2 regions of the Oceaniserpentilla sp. 4NH20-0058 genome follow, and region 1 is predicted to be linked to the other one. Evidence: predicted binding sites of a transcription regulator. Region 1 holds the regulator's gene; the other holds the start of a gene.
The links. The regulator FNR, encoded in region 1, switches genes on or off when oxygen is low (the NO sensors DNR and NnrR bind a similar motif). The targets are predictions, from matches to a motif close to TTGATNTANATCAA.
Positions count from the first base shown of each region.

Region 2: a site for FNR is predicted at 8,889-8,902, ahead of ccoM (cytochrome c oxidase subunit CcoM). Genes of this name have one in related genera too.

Region 1 is NZ_BAABWE010000001.1:480,950-490,797, reverse strand. Features, by position in the region: gene ABWV45_RS02255 (hypothetical protein) at 1-338, shown strand, start outside; gene ttcA (tRNA 2-thiocytidine(32) synthetase TtcA) at 343-1,320, opposite strand; gene ABWV45_RS02245 (hypothetical protein) at 1,409-1,909, opposite strand; gene fnr (fumarate/nitrate reduction transcriptional regulator Fnr) at 2,041-2,826, opposite strand; gene ABWV45_RS02235 (sulfite exporter TauE/SafE family protein) at 2,921-3,589, opposite strand; gene ccoS (cbb3-type cytochrome oxidase assembly protein CcoS) at 3,593-3,793, opposite strand; gene ABWV45_RS02225 (heavy metal translocating P-type ATPase) at 3,805-6,192, opposite strand; gene ABWV45_RS02220 (FixH family protein) at 6,195-6,677, opposite strand; gene ccoG (cytochrome c oxidase accessory protein CcoG) at 6,774-8,198, opposite strand; gene ccoP (cytochrome-c oxidase, cbb3-type subunit III) at 8,424-9,326, opposite strand; gene ABWV45_RS02205 (cbb3-type cytochrome oxidase subunit 3) at 9,319-9,501, opposite strand; gene ccoO (cytochrome-c oxidase, cbb3-type subunit II) at 9,506-9,848, opposite strand, start outside.
Region 2 is NZ_BAABWE010000002.1:269,353-279,200, forward strand. Features, by position in the region: gene ABWV45_RS04415 (catalase family protein) at 1-113, shown strand, start outside; gene ABWV45_RS04420 (c-type cytochrome) at 168-1,973, shown strand; gene fabA (bifunctional 3-hydroxydecanoyl-ACP dehydratase/trans-2-decenoyl-ACP isomerase) at 2,265-2,780, shown strand; gene fabB (beta-ketoacyl-ACP synthase I) at 2,777-3,991, shown strand; gene ABWV45_RS04435 (DUF6962 family protein) at 4,058-4,759, opposite strand; gene ABWV45_RS04440 (hypothetical protein) at 4,823-5,074, opposite strand; gene trxC (thioredoxin TrxC) at 5,067-5,489, opposite strand; gene ABWV45_RS04450 (hypothetical protein) at 5,574-5,813, opposite strand; gene ABWV45_RS04455 (BaiN/RdsA family NAD(P)/FAD-dependent oxidoreductase) at 5,975-7,159, shown strand; gene ABWV45_RS04460 (phospholipase A2) at 7,468-8,508, shown strand; gene ccoM (cytochrome c oxidase subunit CcoM) at 8,694-8,819, opposite strand; gene ABWV45_RS04470 (cyclic nucleotide-binding domain-containing protein) at 8,970-9,425, opposite strand; gene ABWV45_RS04475 (tetratricopeptide repeat protein) at 9,567-9,848, shown strand, end outside.

The DNA.
Region 1 (9,848 bases):
TTAGCCCTGTTATCTATGATGTAAAAGGCATGGGGAATTGGAAAACAGCTAAGCATTCTGGGCAAATTCGCTTGGTCATCACCCGTTCGGATAAGCAAGATGAGATGTTTCTACAGTGGGTGCAATGGAATGAAAAAGGCCCAGAACTTATAAAAAGTACGGTGGCCATAAAAGAGATTCAGCAAGCAGGGCGCTTTAAGGTGATGTTTATTCGCCGAGAAAGCACAAATGGTCAACGGAAAATCATATTAGGGCTTGAAAACCTGCACGATAAACTATCCACACGAGCCATTATTCATGTGGATGGAATTGGGCGCTATCGCTGCGTGTTAGAGTAAAAATTTACCCTTTAGTAGGGTCTGCTTCAATGGATAAGTTAATGGCGTTAATTAGGTTGTCTGGTTTTAACCTAGGCGGCATTTGCGCAAATTCACCCACTCCTTCTATGATCTGCGCTTCGGCATATTCATAATCATCGCGTTGTTGGCTGCGGTCTATTATTAGGTTCTCAAAATCAAATAACTGGGTATCAGCCAATTGAGATGGCGCGATATTTTGTAGTGCATTGAATACTTGCTGAACCCTTCCTGGGGTGTCTTTTTCCCATTGAGCCAACATGGCCTTAATATTTTGACGTTGTAGGTTTTCTTGGCTGCCACATAAGTTACAAGGGATAATTGGGTAATTCTTAGCTACAGAAAATTCACTAATATCGCTTTCTTTGCAGTAAGCAAGAGGACGAATTACGATGTTGCGTTTGTCGTCACTGAGCAACTTGGGAGGCATGGCTGCAAAGCGTGCCCCATAGAACATATTTAAGAACATGGTTTCTACAATATCGTCCCTGTGGTGTCCTAGTGCAACTTTATTGCAGTTAATATCTTCAGCAAAACCATAAAGTGTGCCGCGACGTAAACGCGAACATAAGCCACAGGTGGTGCGTCCTTCTGGTACTTTTTCTTTTACCACTGAGTAGGTGTCACGATTAACGATGTAGTATTCAATATCTAATGTATCTAAATAACTTGGTAGAATATGCTCAGGAAAGCCCGGTTGTTTTTGGTCTAGGTTCACGGCAACTAATTCAAAGTTCACCGGCGCACTGCGTTGTAAACTGATTAAAATATCCAACATGGTAAAGCTGTCTTTACCACCAGAAAGGCACACCATAATGCGGTCGCCTTCTTCGATCATATTAAAATCTGCAATAGCACGACCCACGTCTCGACGAAGGCGTTTTTGCAACTTATTAAATTCGTTCTTTTGTTTTTTTTCTTCGACTGATTGGGCAGACGCAGAGGCGTCAACGAACTGGACCATTATTAAACCTAGCTAAGGGGTATTCTGGCGCGGATTTTAGCCTAAATGAAACCAATTTGCCCATGATATAGGGTTATAAAGCCTAAGCTTAATAAGCAAAGGCCGAAAGAGCAGGTGGATTGTGAATAGCATTGTAACGACTAATGTAGTCTTCTAGCGGGCCTTGGGGGCGGCTATGGAAGTGCTTGCGCCAGTATTTAGCCATAGCAGGTAAGTCAGAAGCTTCTGGCAGTGTGGCGTCTTTACGGGCGTAAATCAGCCAAGCAATGGCGGTGGCATAGCGCAAATTAGTGGTTAATTCTGTATGAGGGTCTTTTAAAAACTCATGCTGACTCGCCAGTCCACGTACTTTGCTGGCGAGGTCTGGCTTGGTCGCTAAGTAGTTATCCCACAGTAACTGATGGGTTCTAGGGTTGATGTGATATACCCCAAGCCCTTTTCCTTGTTGTTGGTTTAATTCATAGCCCAAGCCCGACTCTACAGCGGCGGTACCTAATAATAAGGTTTCTGCTGACAGCGAATATTGCTCTAAATATTGTAAGGTGGGGCGAATCACCAAGTGCCGAAGATCATTTGGGCACAGTCCCATGGTGGTGTCCTTGCATCTAGCGTGTTTGTATTTCTAGGCCAATCCTGAGAAAGATAGTTATACATTAGATGCAATTAGACAAAATGCAAAAAAAATACTTGCATTTTGTCTTTTTCTTTTATTTCAAGGGGTTAGTTTGATTGCTTGGGGTGCAGTTGGCAATCGGATTGGTCGCTAACAGTGCCGGCCAATGTATTGAGTTCATCCAAATTCAATAATGTGACTTCTTTGCTTTCTGTTTTGATGAATCCTTTCTTTTGAAAGCGGGTAAATATACGGCTCACCGTTTCAACGGCAAGACCTAAGTAGTTGCTAATGTCCACGCGTGACATGGCTAAGCGGAAGGTACTGGCTGAAAAGCCTCGACGCTCAAAACGGCTACTAATATCTAATAAGAAGTAAGCCATGCGCTCATCGGCTGTTTTTTTAGAAAGCTGTAACATCATTTGTTGGTCTTGACGAATTTCTCCACCCATATTGCGCATTATTTGTTTGCGAAGACCCGGAATCTCGTCACATAGGGTTTCTAGTTTTTCTAGGGGCAGTTCGCATACGGTAGTGGTTTCTAGTGCTTTAGCAGAAAGTGGGTATACGTCTTCGCTGTAACCAGATAAACCAACCAATTCACTGGCTAAATGAAAGCCAGTAATTTGTTCTTCACCACTTGGTGCAACTGTGAAGCTTTTGATGGTTCCTGTACGAATGGCATAGATAGCTTTAAATGGGTCACCTTGTTTAAACAGCAGCTCACCTTTTTGAATAGGGCGGCCACGTTTGATCATTTTATCAAGGGAGTCTAAATCGCCTTTCTCTAGGGCAATCGGGAGACATAGCGAGCTTAGACTACAGGTGCTGCAGTGGGTCTCATTCGGCTTGCTGGTGGCCAAAAAATGTACTGTTTGGTTGTCCTTAGACATCTCGCTCTCCTAATGACCTGTGTGTTGCGATGGAGTGACAGGTGACTAACAAGTCGGGAATACTCGTCAATAGTATGATTTATGTCAAGGCTTGTCAGTGGTTAATTTGAAGGATAGGGGCTACAAGCGTCCAAATACCAAAGCCAATGATACCTAGGCCTACAAAAGCTTTTACAAATACATTTTGTTTAAAGCGATTAATTTGGCCAGTGAAGGCGGCTAAACTTAATAATGCAGGCATATTTCCAAGGCCAAATGCTACCATTAAGCTTGCGCTATGAAGAGGATTGGCCGCCACTAAAGCCCAGCTTAAGGTGCTATAAACGAGTCCGCACGGCAGCAATCCCCATATGAGACCAAGTGCGATAGCTTGTTTTATATTGCTAATAGGGATGAGTGAACGGCTGAGGGGTTGAATACGCTTCCACAAACCAGAGCCAGCTTTCTCTAGCCATAGTAGTGCTTTGCTTGAGCCTAAAATATAAATGCCCATTAAAATCAGCAATACACCGGAAATTCCTCTTAATACTTGTCCTGCATAATCGTGGGTTTGTGACAGCCAAAGCCCCGCAAAGCCTGCTAACAAACCGATTAGGCCATACATACTAATGCGACCAAGGTGATAACTTAGCTGCAACTTTATGCTTTGTTGACCTGTATTAACCGATAGTGCACCGACAATACCTCCGCACATGCCCATGCAGTGTAAACTGCCAAATATACCTAGCAGGAAAGCAGTTAAATAAGAAAGCGGCTCAAGCATGGTTTAGTTATCTTGCTTTGAATCTTTGGTTGATTCAGCAGTATCTTCTTTTTTCGCTTCAGGAGTATCTTCCTCAAATAGAATGCGGTGGGCTGGACTATCTAGATCATCAAATTGTCCGCCTTTGTTTGCCCAAAAAAAGATGGCCACACCGCTGGCTATAAACAAGAGCGTAACGGGAACGGTGATAAATATGATTTCCATATGAGTCTCGGTTATTTAGGTAAGGTGTTTAAGCGAAGGGCATTAAACACCACGACTAATGAGCTGGTGGACATGCCAATGGCTGCAATGTAGGGCGGAATAATCCCCAATGCGGCTAATGGCAAAATACTACTATTGTACAGCAACGCCCAGAGTAAATTTTGCTTAATTATGCGCTGGGTTTTATGAGCTTGTTTGATTAACTGGCTGATGCGTTTTAGCTGGTTATTAACCAGAATCACATCCGCGTGGGTTTTGGCCAAGTCACTGGCACTGCCAATGGCAATAGAAATGGGTGCTTGGGCCAGTACCGGTACATCATTAATACCATCACCAATCATAATGGTTACATCACTAGGATCTTGTTTGGCCAAATAGGCTAATTTACCTTGGGGACTGACACCTGATTGAAAACGATCAATCTTCAACTGGTGCGCAATATCTTGTACGTGTCGGCTTTGATCACCACTTAAAAGCTCACATTCAAGTGACAGTTGTTTTAATTCTTGAATGGCTTCATAAGCGTGCGGACGAATTTCATCACTGAGTAAAAACCAAGCCAGTAGGTGTGTGTCGTTTGCAAGTGCGACCCAATGGCCATCATTCGGTGGCGTAGCATCAAGGCCCACAAATTGAGCTGTGCCGATTTTATAGGGGATTTGTTCAATAATACCGCTGATACCTTCCCCTGGGTGATTCATTACATCGGATGCAGGTAATATCTGGTCGTGTTGAAAGGCGCTGGCAATGGGGTGCTGGCTGTGTCGCTCAAGGCTGGCCGCTATTTGAAGCGGGTTTATTTGGCAGTGGTTTAATTCAATGTTTTTTTCGATGGTGAGCTGGCCTAAAGTTAGCGTACCTGTTTTATCGAATAAAATACGACGACTTTTTCGTAAGGTTTCCAGTACATGGCCACGGGTAATCAGCACGCCGTTTCTGCGAAGGGCTGCCGTTGCTGCGGTTAATGCAGTAGGTGTGGCCAGTGATAGCGCGCAAGGGCATGTGGCTACTAATACGCTAAGGGTAATCCAAAATGCACGATCACTGTCGATGAAATACCAGCTAGTAAATACGATGGCTGATGTTAGTAATACACCTGCTACAAAGTATTGTGCAAGTTGGTCGGCCAGTTGTGCAATTTTAGGTTTATCTTGGGTGGCTCTGTCTAATAGGGCCATGATAGTTGAGATTTGTGTGTCTTTACCTAATGCGTGTACTTTCACATCTATGGGGTTGTCTACGTTTAAACTACCAGCAATAACCCCGTCATTTGTTGCTTTATTTACGGGAATAAACTCACCAGTAATAATGGATTCATCTACTGAGCTTTTACCCGAAACAATCACTCCATCGGCTGGAATGGTGCCACCGGATACCACACGAATGACATCCCCTATGGCAATTTGAGTAACAGGTAGTAAGGCTTCGTCGCCGTTTTCAAGGATTTTTAATGTGGCTCGAGGCATCAAATTATGTAATTGATTGCCAGCTTCTCCATTGCGCAGACGTGTTCTGGTTTCTAAATAACGGCCCACCAATAAGAAAAAGGTAAACATACAGACACTGTCGTAGTAAACCTCTTGGCCATGGGTAAAGGTTGAATAGACACTGGCAAGGTAAGCGCCGCCAATTGCAATTGAAACAGGCACATCCATGGTGAGATGCTTAGATTTTATATCACGCCAAAAGGCTTTGAAAAAAGGTTTTGCACTGTATAACACAACGGGGGTCGTGATGATTAACCCTGCAAATCGAAAGTAGGTTTCGTATTGCAGAAGTATGCCGCTCCATTCACCAACGTATAAGGGAACGGCAAACATCATTGCCTGCATAGTACCTAATGCGGCTAAAACCAAGCGTTGAATGGATTGCTTCTGCTCTTTTTGTAATTGCTGAGAGGCCGCGTCAGGGGTATAAGGTTGTGCTTTGAACCCAAGACTGTAAATACGGGAAATAACATGGCTTAGCGGTGTAGTGTCTTGCTGCCATTGTAGGTAAAGCTTGTGCTCTGTGAGGTTTAAACGTACCGACTTAACGCCTTCGAAGTCTGCTAATTGCTTTTCAATTAGCCAAGCGCAAGCTGCACAGGTAATGCCCTCAATGATTAAAATGGTTTCGTAGGCGCCATTTATTTGAGAGCTAATGTCAGCTAGAACATCTGGATTATCAAATAGGGTTAGCTCTTGTTTGACGGTTTGGGGTAGGGTATCTAATGTGAAATCGGGGGTTTGATTGGTATCACTTCGAAACTGATAAAAGGACTCGCCGCCATGTTGTACAATAGCATTGGCCACCGCTTGGCAACCAATACAGCACATGTCTCGTTGTTCGCCTAACACTAAGGCGGTTAACTCGACACCTTTTTCAATAGGCTGTCCACAGTGGTAACAATCACCCATGTTTAGATTGCCGTCAACACGCCGTTTTTCACCCAGATATCTTTACGTACACGCCATTCTTGTTCTGGGCATTCCACTAACAAGTAATAACGGCCGTCTTCGATATCATCAATAAATCCAATGAAGCGTTTAGCTTCTTTTAGTTGCAAATGCGAGGCACGATCTTTTTCTGGAATAGTCGGGTGACCTAGGGATACTTTCAAAGTAGATGGCGGATTTTTACGTGAGTTTAGTATATTAAGGGTAAGGTTATTGCCCTCAATTAATAGATTTAAGCGAACATCTAAAGCATCCGCTTGTTTATCCCACTGCAGTTCAGAGTTATACGCTAAGCCATCTTTGTAGTAGTTGTCTCTTACTAGTGAATCTTGGTTTACGACCGCTGTGGTAATAAAGAAAATACCCACAATGACAGATGATAAAGGGAAGCCAATTAGCATCCACACGTAGGGTTCTTTATACCAAGGTTTTTGTGTGTCAGTCATGAATCAATACTGCGTAATAAAAATAGAGCGCCAGTGTATCACTACAGTGGCGCTGAACAAATTGATAGGTGCTTTAAGAATGGTAAAGTTATCTTTTTAGCGACCAGCTGGGCCAATAAAGCGACTTTCTTCGCTGACTTCTAGTCCGTCATCTCTCGTAGCAATGAAAATAATATCTGTTCTAGACTGTTTTAAGTCCCACGGTATCGCTCTTAAATTTAGCGGTAAAGAGCGCACTTCGCCCGGCATGAGGTGAACGGTGGTTTTACCGCTCAACTCACCACCTTCTAAACCTTCTACGCGAACAGTAAATGTGTGCTCTTCATTAGACATGTTAATGACTTTAGCAAAATAGCTATTTTGCAGGCGGCCATCACTGCTGGTGGTATATAAAGATCCACGGTCACGAGCCACATCAATCTCAGCGGGCTCTCGGTCAAAAATGGTATAAACAAAAATACCCATCATAACGATTAACGCCATGGCGTAACCTACCAGTTTGGGGCGAATGATATGTACTTTATTGCCTTTTAAAGCATGTTCATTGGTGTAACGAATTAATCCTTTTGGATAATTCATTTTGTCCATGATTTCATCACAGGCATCCACGCATAGTGCACAACTAATACACTGATATTGCAAACCATCACGTATATCAATGCCTACAGGACAAACCTGTACACACAAGCTGCAATCGACGCAATCCCCAATGTTTTGTTCAACAGGGTCAACACCCTTTTTACGTGTTCCTCGACCTGAACCGCGTTCTCCGCGACGTTCATCGTAAGAAACGATCAATGTATCTTGGTCGAACATAACCGCTTGGAAGCGGGCGTAGGGGCACATATGGGTGCACACCATTTCACGTAACCAGCCAGCATTGCCGTAAGTGGCTAACGTGAAAAATAACAACCAAAAACTGGCCCAGTGGTTTTCAATACTAAAGGTCATAATATCTGGCAGTAATTCACGAATAGGGTAGAAATACCCCACAAATGCGACTGCGGTTGCTAGTGATATTACGATCCAAATAGAGTGCTTAACGGCTTTCTTTAAAACTTTGGATTGAGTCAAAGGGGCTTTATCAAGCTTCATACGCTGATTTCGATTGCCTTCGATTTTCTCTTCCACCCACATGAAAATAAACGTCCAAACGGTTTGTGGGCAGGTGTAACCACACCAAATACGACCAGCTAATGTGGTAATGGTAAATAAGCCAAAGGCACAAATAATTAACAGCCAAGATAATAAAATGAAGTCTTGTGGCCAAAAGGTTAGGCCCCAGATATGAAACTGGCGGCTAGGTAAGTCGAACCAAACTGCTTGCATGCCGCCAATATTGATCCAAGGCGTCACAAAATAAGCAATCATCAATCCCCAAAGGGAAAAGGTACGAATTTTATTAAAAAGCCCATTGATCGCGCGCACATAAAGCTTGCCGTTTACTTTGGCAGAAACGCCTTCGTACTTTTCGTGAATATTGACAGGGGTAACGTCTTTAACGGGTATTTCATCACTCATACTGACCACCTTGTTTTTAAGAAGCGTCACGCATAGAAGATCAATGTTAATTGTAGTCTATGAGGCTTATTGAATGATGGCAGGGCACACCATTACTTTGTTATTAGGGCCAACACGTGTTACTTAAGTGTAAATTTGTCTTAAGTCTAAAACATTAGCAGCTTCTAATAAACACAAAAAAAGCGGCATATAGCCGCTTTCTTCGTATTAGTTGAGATAGCTCAATTATTCTTGGTTTTGAGACAAGGAATAAACGTAAGCAGACACAACATGTACTTTATCTTCACCTAGAATGTCTTTCCACGCAGGCATTACGCCGGCACGGCCGTGACGAATGGTGAAGTCAATTTTCGCTTCACTGCCGCCGTATAACCAAATGTTATCGGTTAGGTTTGGCGCACCAACAGCTTGAAGGCCTTTACCGTCCGCACCGTGACAAGCGGTACATGCTTGAGCGAATAGGGTTTTACCTTTCGCAGCATCACCAGAGCCTTCACGACCAGATAGTGACAACACATGGGCCACAATATCAGTACGCTCAGTATCAGTCATATTAGGCTTTAGGCCATTTGCAGGCATGGCACCGTTACGACCATTTAAAATTGAATGCTTGATAGCAGCAGGGGTACCGCCGAATAACCAATCGTTATCAGTTAAGTTCGGGAAGCCTTCAGAGCCAGAAGCGGTAGGGCCGTGACACACTGAGCAGTTCGAAGCAAAGATACGCTGGCCTGTGGCCAATGCTTCTTCGTCTTTAGCTAGCTCTTCAATTGTCATAGCGTTTAGCTTGTCGTAGTAAGGCTTGTATTTTTCTTCTGCCTTTGCCATCTCTTCTTGCCATTGGCCGTGGGAGCTCCAATCACGGAAACCAGTCCAGTCGCCAATACCAAAATATAGGATGTAGCCAAAGCCGTATATGATAGTAGACCAGAAGAAGTACACCCACCACTTAGGTAGAGGGTTGTCTAGTTCGTCGATACCATCAAATGAATGACCTGTTGTCTGGTCAGTTTCTTCATCATATTTTTGACCTTTTTTGGTCACAATAATCAAGGCGCCACAGGCAACCATGGAGCCAATAATAATGACACTTACCCATATGTGCCAAAAAGTACTTAATTCAGTCATTTTTCTCTCTCTCCGCGTCAGATGTACGTTGCGCGATTTGTTCGTCTTTAAAAATCATATCGGCGTCATCTTCGAATCGAGTCTTACGAGATGAACTGTAAGCCCATGCAATGATGCCTAAGAAAGCGATTAAAGCGAAAATGGTACCTAAACCGCGAACGTCATTAATATCCATAACTCTACCGTTTTTGGGTTAGAACTGTGCCAAGCTGCTGTAAGTAGATAACTAGGGCATCGATTTCACGAACGCCGTCAGCTGCTTCTTTTGCACCAGCGATTTGCTCATCAGTGTAAGGAACACCAACAGAGCGCAGAGCTGCCATTTTCTTCGGAGTATCACGACCATCTACTTTTTGCTCAAACAACCAAGGGAATGAAGGCATGTTTGACGATGGCACTACATCACGAGGGTTATATAAGTGAGCGCGGTGCCAGTCATCAGAATAACGTTGACCAACACGGGCTAAGTCAGGGCCGGTACGTTTAGAGCCCCAAAGGAAAGGGTGCTCGTAAACGTGTTCG
Region 2 (9,848 bases), on a different contig from region 1:
CTTTAGGTGGTATTAACCGTGCCCGCCGAATTGTAATGAAAGACATTTCTGACGAACGCTTAAAAGCCAATAACGTTGAACGCTTTGAACCAACTGGTGAAGAACGCTTTTAATCCCCTTTAATCGAATGCGGCCCCATTTCAATGAGGCCGCTTTGGAGAAATTTCATGAAATTCCCAATATTATGTGCTGGTCTCGCCGGTGCATTATTACTACAAGCATGTGGTAATCCGCCTTTAGAAGCTCCTAAAGGCACGCCGTTTGTAAATTCTACGCCAAGCAACTGGCAACAAAACCAAGCTGATCGTCAAAAAGCAAAAGCAGACTACCTAACTGAACACCAAGTTGCCTACGATTGGTTTAAAGATTTTGCCTTCAGTGAAACCGACGGCATTCCGATGATCATTTTCAAATTACTTCCCGTTATTGCACCTGAATACTGGGGAGATGAGAATAACTTCTTAAGCACCGTTGGTTTATTTGAACACTACGAAAAACCTGGCTACCCATTACCAATGGGTATTGGTATTAGTGCGTTAACTCAAGCAGACCCTGCTAACAAATTGGATTACACCTCATTCACTTGTGCTGCTTGTCATATTGGTCGCGTACGCGATAACGATGGGAAACTGCATTATATTGAAGGCGGTGTGAATACAGAGTTTAATATTGTTCAGTACCGTGTGCGTGCTTACAAAACCATTAGCAAAATCATTGGTAGCGAAACCAATCAAAAGAAAATCGACAAACTTGTTATAGATGCATTTAGTAGCGCACTGGATAAAACCCATGCGAGCAACCCAAACTATTTCTATAACAACTACAAAGATGCCACACTAAACTTCGATACGGCTTACGAGCAAGCACAAATCGAGTTTTTCAAAACAACCATGGATAAGACCGTACCTCAATTTGCAACTACTGTTGTTGATCAGTACACCTCCTATGCTGCTTTGTTAAATAAAAACTATGACGGTATTCAAGAATTATCACTTGAGGGCTTTCCAGGTATGGCTGATGCCACGGGGATTAGTACCACTAATGCTTACTCGGCCTTACAAGATAACTTCTTTACTCGTTTATTTTCTAGCTTGATTTTACCCCCTGCTCCGGGCATTACTGATTTCATGAGTGTTTGGGAACAAGATAAACGCAAAGCAAACTGGGATAAAAGCCACGAACGTTTAATCAATGGTGGTGGTCAATGGAATGGTAATATTCCTATTCCTATGTACCGTAATCTTGCAGCACAATTAACCCTAGGCTTATCTGACAATGATATTCGTGTATCCGCGTTTTCAGTTGAGTTGCTAGATGGCTTACCAGCCTCTGTTTATCCGTTTGATGTGGATGTTGCACTTGCTAAAAAAGGTGAAAAATTATTTGCTGAAAATTGTGCTCAGTGCCATCAACCTCATAACGGCAAGGTATATGATTCGTTAGGTACTAACTTAGATCGAAGCTATGTAGTGAACTGGTTGGTTCGTAAAGGCGGTGTAGACAGCTTCTATAGTGCTTGTGACACAGAAACAACCGTAACCATGTACAATCAGCCAACTAAACCTTGTGCTGAGTTTGATGGCGTTTCATTAAAAGGCAAAAAAGATTTAATCATGTCTCCAAATGATGAACACCATGGTTACAATGCCCGCCCACTTTCTGGTATTTGGGCGCAAGCTCCATACATGCATAATGGCTCTGTTCCTACCCTTTATCACTTATTGGTGCCTGAATCCCGTCCCGTTAAATTTGTAAAAAGTCGTTTAGACTACGACACACAAAACGTAGGCTACGCTTGGCAGCCAAGCAGTAATCAAACAGAAGGCTACATGTTTGATACGTCTAGTTTTAAAACCTTTAGCAACAAAGGTCACGACACAGACATACTAGAAGACGCCAAAATCTATAAGCTAAACTGGAACGACGATAAACCTGGGGCAATGGCCTTGGTGGAATATCTTAAAACCCTTTAAGCTTTCGTATAAAAAACCTAGCGCACATGCTAGGTTTTTTATATTCCCATCTAGCATTAGTTATCACTACTTACTGAGTATTAGTGGGTTTTAGAGGCCCTTCTCCCCTGCTTTTCACAGCCAAATCACCCCTGTTTTTTTATTTTATAGCCGCATGATCTGCATCAATTCTGTCACTGATTTGTCCATGAAGTTTAACCTTATGTAAAGCCTTACAGATTCCTGATGATATGAGTCAATTACTCAAATTGGTTTAAAGGTATTCTGTCAGCATGAGAATTAGGAGTCGCCATGACCATTAAAGACCAATACACAAAAGACGAACTTATCCGCGCAGGCCACGGCGAGTTATTTGAACACAACCAAGTGATTCGCTTACCCCGCGATAACATGTTGATGCTAGATCGTATTACCCATATTTCCAATGAAGGTGGTGAATACGGAAAAGGTGAGGTAATTGCAGAATTAGATGTCACCCCCGACTTATGGTTTTTTGATTGCCACTTTCAAAGTGACCCAGTAATGCCCGGCTGTTTAGGCTTAGATGCCCTATGGCAAATGGTAGGTTTCTGGCTTGGCTGGGGTGGCCGTCAAGGCAAGGGGCGCGCACTGGGGGCCGGCGCTATTAAATTCACTGGGGAAATTTTACCAACCAATAAATTAGTTAAATATCATATTCACATTAGACGCGTCATTGAGCGTGGAACAGCCATGGCCATTGCTGACGGTTATGTGTATGTAGATGATAAAAAAATCTACGAAGGTAAAGATTTACGTGTTGGCTTATTCCCAGGAGAGCAAAAATGAGACGCGTCGTAGTCACAGGCTTGGGCATTGTTTCAAGCCTTGGAAATAACCAAACTGAAGTATTAGAGTCACTTAAAACACAAAAATCAGGTATTGGTTTTAACGAATCTTTTAAAGAGCTTGGTTTTCGCTCCCATGTTTCTGGGATTGTGGATATTAAATTAGACGAACTCATTGACCGTAAACTGATGCGCTTTATGGGTGAAGCGGCAGCGTTTAGTTATATCGCTATGGATGAGGCCGTTAAAGACTCAGGCTTAACCCCTGAACAAATTAGTGATGTGAATACAGGCATTATTATGGGTTCTGGTGGCGCATCATCAGAGAACATTGTAGAGAGTGTCGACATACTGCGTGAAAAAGGCATCAAGCGCGTTGGCCCTTATCGTGTACCGCGTATTATGGCCAGTTCAATTGTTGCCTCCCTTTCAACGGCGTTTAAAATTAAAGGTTTAAACTACGGTATTACCTCTGCCTGTGCCACCAGTGCCCACAGTATTGGTGCGGCTTGCGAACAAATACAAATGGGCAAACAAAACATCATGTTTGCTGGTGGGGGAGATGAAAGCCATTGGACCTTTGCCATGAGCTTTGATGCCATGGGTGCACTATCTAGTAAATACAACGACAATCCAGAAACCGCCTCTCGTGCATACGACGCCAATCGCGATGGCTTTGTTATTTCATCAGGAGCCGGAGTGCTTGTACTTGAAGAGTTAGAACACGCGCTGGCTCGCGGGGCAAAAATCTACGGTGAATTAGAGGGTTACGCTGCCACATCTGATGGTGCTGACATGGTAGCACCAAGTGGTGAAGGCGCTGAGCGTTGCATGCAGTTAGCCCTTAAAACCTGTGCAGGCCCAGTGGATTACATCAATGCCCATGGTACCAGCACCCCAGCGGGTGATATCACTGAACTTAATGCCATGCGAAATGTATTTAAAGACAATGTGCCGCTGATTAGTTCGACAAAATCTTTATCTGGTCACAGCTTGGGTGGTGCAGGCGTACATGAAGCCATCTTTAGTCTACTAATGATGGAGCATAACTTTTTAACTGGTTCGGCCAATATTGAAACCCTAGACCCAGGGGCTGAAGAAATGCCAATTTTACGTAAAAACGTAAATCATGATGTTAAACGAGTAATGAGCAATAGTTTTGGCTTTGGCGGCACAAACGCCAGTTTGGTATTTGCTAAATACCCAAGCTAATTCATCAACAACAATAACGTAATGCAAAAAATATAACGCCATTCTGTTTAACAGATTGGCGTTTTTTTATGCTTGCTTGAGTTTTTCAAGTGTCTGTATCAATCCCCCTTTGGTCAAGGCCCAATGCAGGGCCACAATAAACAGCATAATAATTAAATGATACCAATCATTATAATGCAGCAGCCCACTTGGAATACTTCCATTGGCCATTAGCGCCCAAATTCCACCCGCTAACAAATTCACACATACCATGGCAATCAATAACCAAAAAATCTTCAAATCTTTTTTGAAAATCAAATACAGAGAAAAACCTATGACCAGTAAGTGAGTAAAAACATGATAAACCACCACAATGGAATACGAGCTAAATAGCAAACTGCATAGCATAAATACGATTAGCGAGATCATAAGAGACTTTTTTAACCAGTTAAAGCTAAAACGCTCTGCCACTGGATACAAAAAAACTTTCATAAAATAATATTCAGTTAGGCCTATTAACATGAACGTCACTAGCCATACGCGAATATAAACATACTTAAAACTACTCATATGAAACTCACGATTTAGCTCCAAGTTAATGTGGCGAATAAATTGTATGACCTCAGGTTTTTCTAATTGCATATGATGAGCTATCCCACCAAACAAAGCGGCAAGGGAGAACAGTAAAAAATGAATTGCGCCGCTTTTAAAGCGAGCATCGCGACGGAATAAATCGAAACTAGCCACTAAAGCCATGGCAAAAATCGCGTAATTTAAAGAAATCAACATGAGAATTACTTAGCGTAAAAGACACCATCCTAAGTAATCCTATCAAACGAGTCTATGAATGAATTAATCTGAAATTGCTTTTGGTGATAAGTACCATTTTAAGGCCATCAACAATACTGGCAGCATATGCCAAAGCACATCAAACACATCAATAGGTTTAAACGACAAGCCTTGAATTAACCATTGAAATTTTTGCACCAAGTGAGGTTCAGGCTGAAAAGGGGCAAGAGCCATAAAAATAGCCAAAATCCCTAACAAGCTGTAAGGCAACCCTACGATCCAGCCTTTTAAGCCCTGCAATAACCCATTAGGCATGTTGGCTCACCCAAGCTTGTAATTGCCCTTCTGGTAGTGCTCCGGCCATTTCAGCCACTATTTTCCCTTGTTTGAAAATCTTCAATGAAGGAATACTGCGAATACTGTATTGCGCCGCCAATTGCTGCTCATTTTCGGTATTTACTTTCAACAACACCGCTTTGCCTGATAGGTTTTCAGCCACTTTAGAAAATGCAGGCGCCATCATTTTACACGGCCCACACCAATTGGCCCAAAAGTCCACTACCACAGGTAACTCACTCTTTTGTATAAAGCGATTAAATTGGGCCGCACTTACATCCAAAGGCCTATTTGGAATAACAGATTGCGAACATTTTCCGCATTTTGGCTGGTCTTGAAGTTTTTCATCTGGCACACGATTTAAGCCAGAACAAGCTGGACAGACGATGATCATAAGGGCACCTTAAATTAGTTTTTACTAATATTGCGATTATAACCCTAAATTTCAAGTATTTATTGTGAAAATCCCAAATTAGATTTAACCAAACAATTCGACACCGTCGTCATCATTGTACTGTCTACTATTAAGCTCAATAGTAATCATCTCTTTAAATTCATTTAAATCCTCAAGTGGCAGCGACGACAAAGCAACCCCTTGGAATATCCGGCGACTCAACAGCGTCTGTTCAAAGCAGCGGCTATGTACTGGGCCTTTGCCCGCGATAATCACTACCTCTTTATCTCCAACCACACTTTTCTCACAATATTCACAACGCATAATACTGCTCTCTGAATCTACTTAATAAGAACTATTGTATATTGATATGATTTCTCATCATGAGGTTTTTTGTATCGCAATGTTTACAGTTGTAAAGAAAATATCCGAATTTAGAACAGGCTGTTCTGGTATCATGGAATTTTTCTAAAATATCTAAATATATGTCTGACAATCTAGCCATTATCATAGGTGCCGGAGCTGCTGGCTTAATGTGCGCCATTAGTGCGGCCGAAAACGGCAAAAACGTATTGGTACTTGATCATGCCAATAAAGCCGGTAAAAAAATCCTCATAAGTGGCGGTGGCCGCTGTAATTTCACCAACATGTACACAGAGCCCAGTAATTACCTAAGTGCCAACCCGCACTTTTGTAAGTCGGCGTTAAAACGGTACACACAGTGGGATTTCATCGCCGAAGTCGATAAAGCTGGGCTACCTTGGCATGAGAAGAAGCTTGGGCAGCTATTCAGCGATAATAAAAGCGAAGCCATATTAAACCTATTACTTGATCGCTGTGACGCACTCGGTGTAGAAATTAAATTAAACTGCGCCATTAGCAGTATTAAAAAGCACAGTGACGAATCCTTTGAACTAAATAGTAACAATGGCAAATATCACTGCACATCATTAATAATTGCCACCGGTGCCATGAGCTTCCCCACCATGGGAGCCACAGACTTTGGCCACCGCATTGCCCGTCAATTTGGTTTAAGCGTTACGCACACTAATCCTGGTTTAGTGCCGTTCACCTTTGATGCAAAAGAAAAACAGCAATTTGAAGGGCTTAGTGGTGTCAGCTTAGACAGTGAAATATCATGCGCTAATCAAAGCTTTCGAGAAAACATACTCTTCACCCACAAGGGATTATCAGGCCCTGCGGTATTACAGATTAGCTCTTATTGGCAAGCGGGCAACACCATTACCGTGAAGTGTTTGCCAGACATAGATTTATGTGAAGACTTAAAGCAACATCAACAAGTCAGTCCGAATAAGCATGTAATAAATATTTTAAAACTGCACTTCCCTGAACGTGTTATTGAAAGATTCTGTATAAATATGGATCTAAATAAACCGCTACAACAATATAAACACAGTGATTTAGAAACCATCGCAAATGCGTTTCAAAAATGGCAATTTATTCCAAGTGGCACTGAAGGTTACAAAAAGGCCGAGGTCACACTAGGTGGTGTTGACACTGATGAAATTAGTTCCAAAACTTTTGAGGCTAAAAAAGTAAAAGGCTTATATTTTATAGGCGAAGTTCTTGATGTCACAGGCCACTTAGGAGGGTTTAATTTCCAATGGGCTTGGGCCAGTGGTCATTGTTGTGGCAAAGCGATTCAGTAAATTGCTTTCTCAGTGATCAAAATTTAATTAGTTGAGAGATGGCTTGAGGGGCTTATTTACCTAGCTAGCTCTCATCTAGTACTAAATCATGTATTTTTACGTTATTTTGTACAGAAAACCATTAAAAATGACAAACCTCCTTATAATCACCTCATAAAAATATTGTGCGCCAACTGCTGTTGGCTACTACCTCTTTTTTAAGTAGCTTCAAACAACATTCTGTCAAAGCATTCAACAGCAGTAACAGTTACTTAAAAATGAAAGACCACTTCTGAACGTTATTTAAAATTAAAAGAACGGTACTAAAAATGAATAGATTAATTCTAGTTCCCTTAATACTTATGTGTGCATGGGCCAACCTAGCTTATGCTGACAGTTATACTCATACATCTAATGCAGCTATCTCTGGGCACAATAAAAAGAAAATTACAGGAGGGTTGGATGCTTGCAAAAACGCCTGCGTAGCAGAAACAACGTTCTTATGTCGATCATTTGATTACGACAAAAAAAATGAAAGCTGCGATCTAAGCGATATGACTGAAAGCGATGTTGGCGGCCTAAAAAGCGATTATGCGAATGATCCTTACGACCACTACGCTAGAGACTTTTCATCCGATACCGACGCAGGGCTACAAGATCACTCTGCATCGCTGCGCAAAGAGTTCAGCTGCTCAACACCTAATGACGACGGTTGCAGTAACCCATTAAATGGAAAAGTCACCAAGTCTTGGAAGCGTCTTTTCAAACCGGCTTGTCAAGTACATGATTGGTGTTATAGCTCGCCATGGAGAATATCAGGAGTAACCGGATATAAAGGGCAAAAAAAATGCGATGATGAATTCCAGAAAAATATGGAAGCGATCTGCAGTAATCGCCCCAATGTTGAACGACTAGATTGCTGGACACAAAAAACTACGTATCACTTAACAGTCAGAGACTGGGGGCATAAAGCCTTCGACCAGGGTCAGCGTAATGCAAATCGAAACTGTAAATTTGAAGAATCTCAAAAAGTAAAAAACGGTGCTATTACCTTTTTTAACAGCGGCGGTTATGTCGCCAAGTTTGTTCTCACATACGTTAAACCAAAGATTATCGAGGGTATCGAAATCTTTATTCCCGTAATAAAAAGTAAAACACTGCCTATTGGAAAGTATATAGAATGGGAAATCCCCACAGGAAGCAAATCGATCAGTGTAGCTGCCTTTAGTAAAACAGGACTGGCATGGGAACCAGAAAGGCTCATTGTCGAGGAAAGCTGGGGAGACGTTCCGCGAAATCAATGTATCAAAGTCTTTGGTACAACTCTTCATCCAAAACACAATCGAGTGTGCGATTTATTTGACATTTAATAGCGGAAGCCGCAGCGAGCAAGGGATTGTGTCGCATCGCGGTTTTAATGATTCAAAATCTTCAAGCTTAGAAACAAAAAGGCCCGATAATATCGGGCTTGAAAGGTTCACTATCCTGTGAGGGTTGCATCCTGCATCGAGGGATTTACAATTCTTAAACCACCCATTTGATCCAAAAGGATCAATTAAGCGTGTTTGTCATCTTTGTGCTTAGCAATGTCATTTTTAATGAAGCGGTAAACGCCCACAAAAAATCCACACGTTAAACCAACAATTAATAGTCCTGCTAATACATATTCATCAACGTACATGGCCTGTCACCTCATATGTTTGTTTAAATTTTCAATGATTTTAGGATAGTCCTCATTGAGAATTTAAAATTGATGTGAGTCAATTTGGCTTAGTAAGAGTATGCTTGGTGATAAAGAAACTGACACAGGTCAATTTTGAATTTACCGAGATTAAGCCTTACTGGACTGGTTATTCTTTGCAGCTACCATACCCGCTAACTTTATAATTATTTGATCTTTAAACTTCTCTCGAATCTCCGCATTTAGTGCCCCCAATAAGCGTCTATCTACTTTTAACAAGATACAGACCTCATTAGCAATCACATTAGTGGTGCGCGGTGTATTTTGAATAAATGAAATTTCGCCAAAGAAATCACCAGGTTCAACTCCCGCTAATGGGTCATCCACGCCGTTTAATACTACTCTCGCGGTCCCACTTAATAATATGTAAAAAGCTGTATCAAGTGTGTCCTGCTCTATAATATATTCATCTTCTTGTGCCACAAAAAATGCCGCTTGCGTATCGACGATTTTTTCTTTTTCAAACGAGGTAAACTCCTTAAAAAAAGGCACTTTATTTAAGATAATCAATATCCTACCGCGCCCTAGAGTCGTAATCCTTTTCATATGCTTGTCCTGGTCATATACCTAGAAACATCCATCATTATGTAATCTTAGCCTAGATTGCACAAAGAGCAGCGAATCTTGGATTCGCTGCTAGACTGAATTTAACAGGATGTTTCCGCGGATCTTACTGGTTCTAATATCATGAAGAAATTAACCCGTTTATTGTTAGTCTCTATCAGTATATACATGGCTAACTTTACGTATGCAGAGGAATCGGCGGTGCCAGCAGCTCCCGCTGTCACCCCTGAGCAAACAGAAAAGGCTCGTATGGATGCCCTAAAGGTACTTATAAAGAGACAGCAATATAGCCAAGCTTACGAACTGGCCAACCGCATGTTAAGTGAGCATGAGGGCCTGCCTGATTTTGACTTCCTTTATGGTATGGCCTCGGTTGAAAGCCAGCATTATGATCAAGCGCTTTTT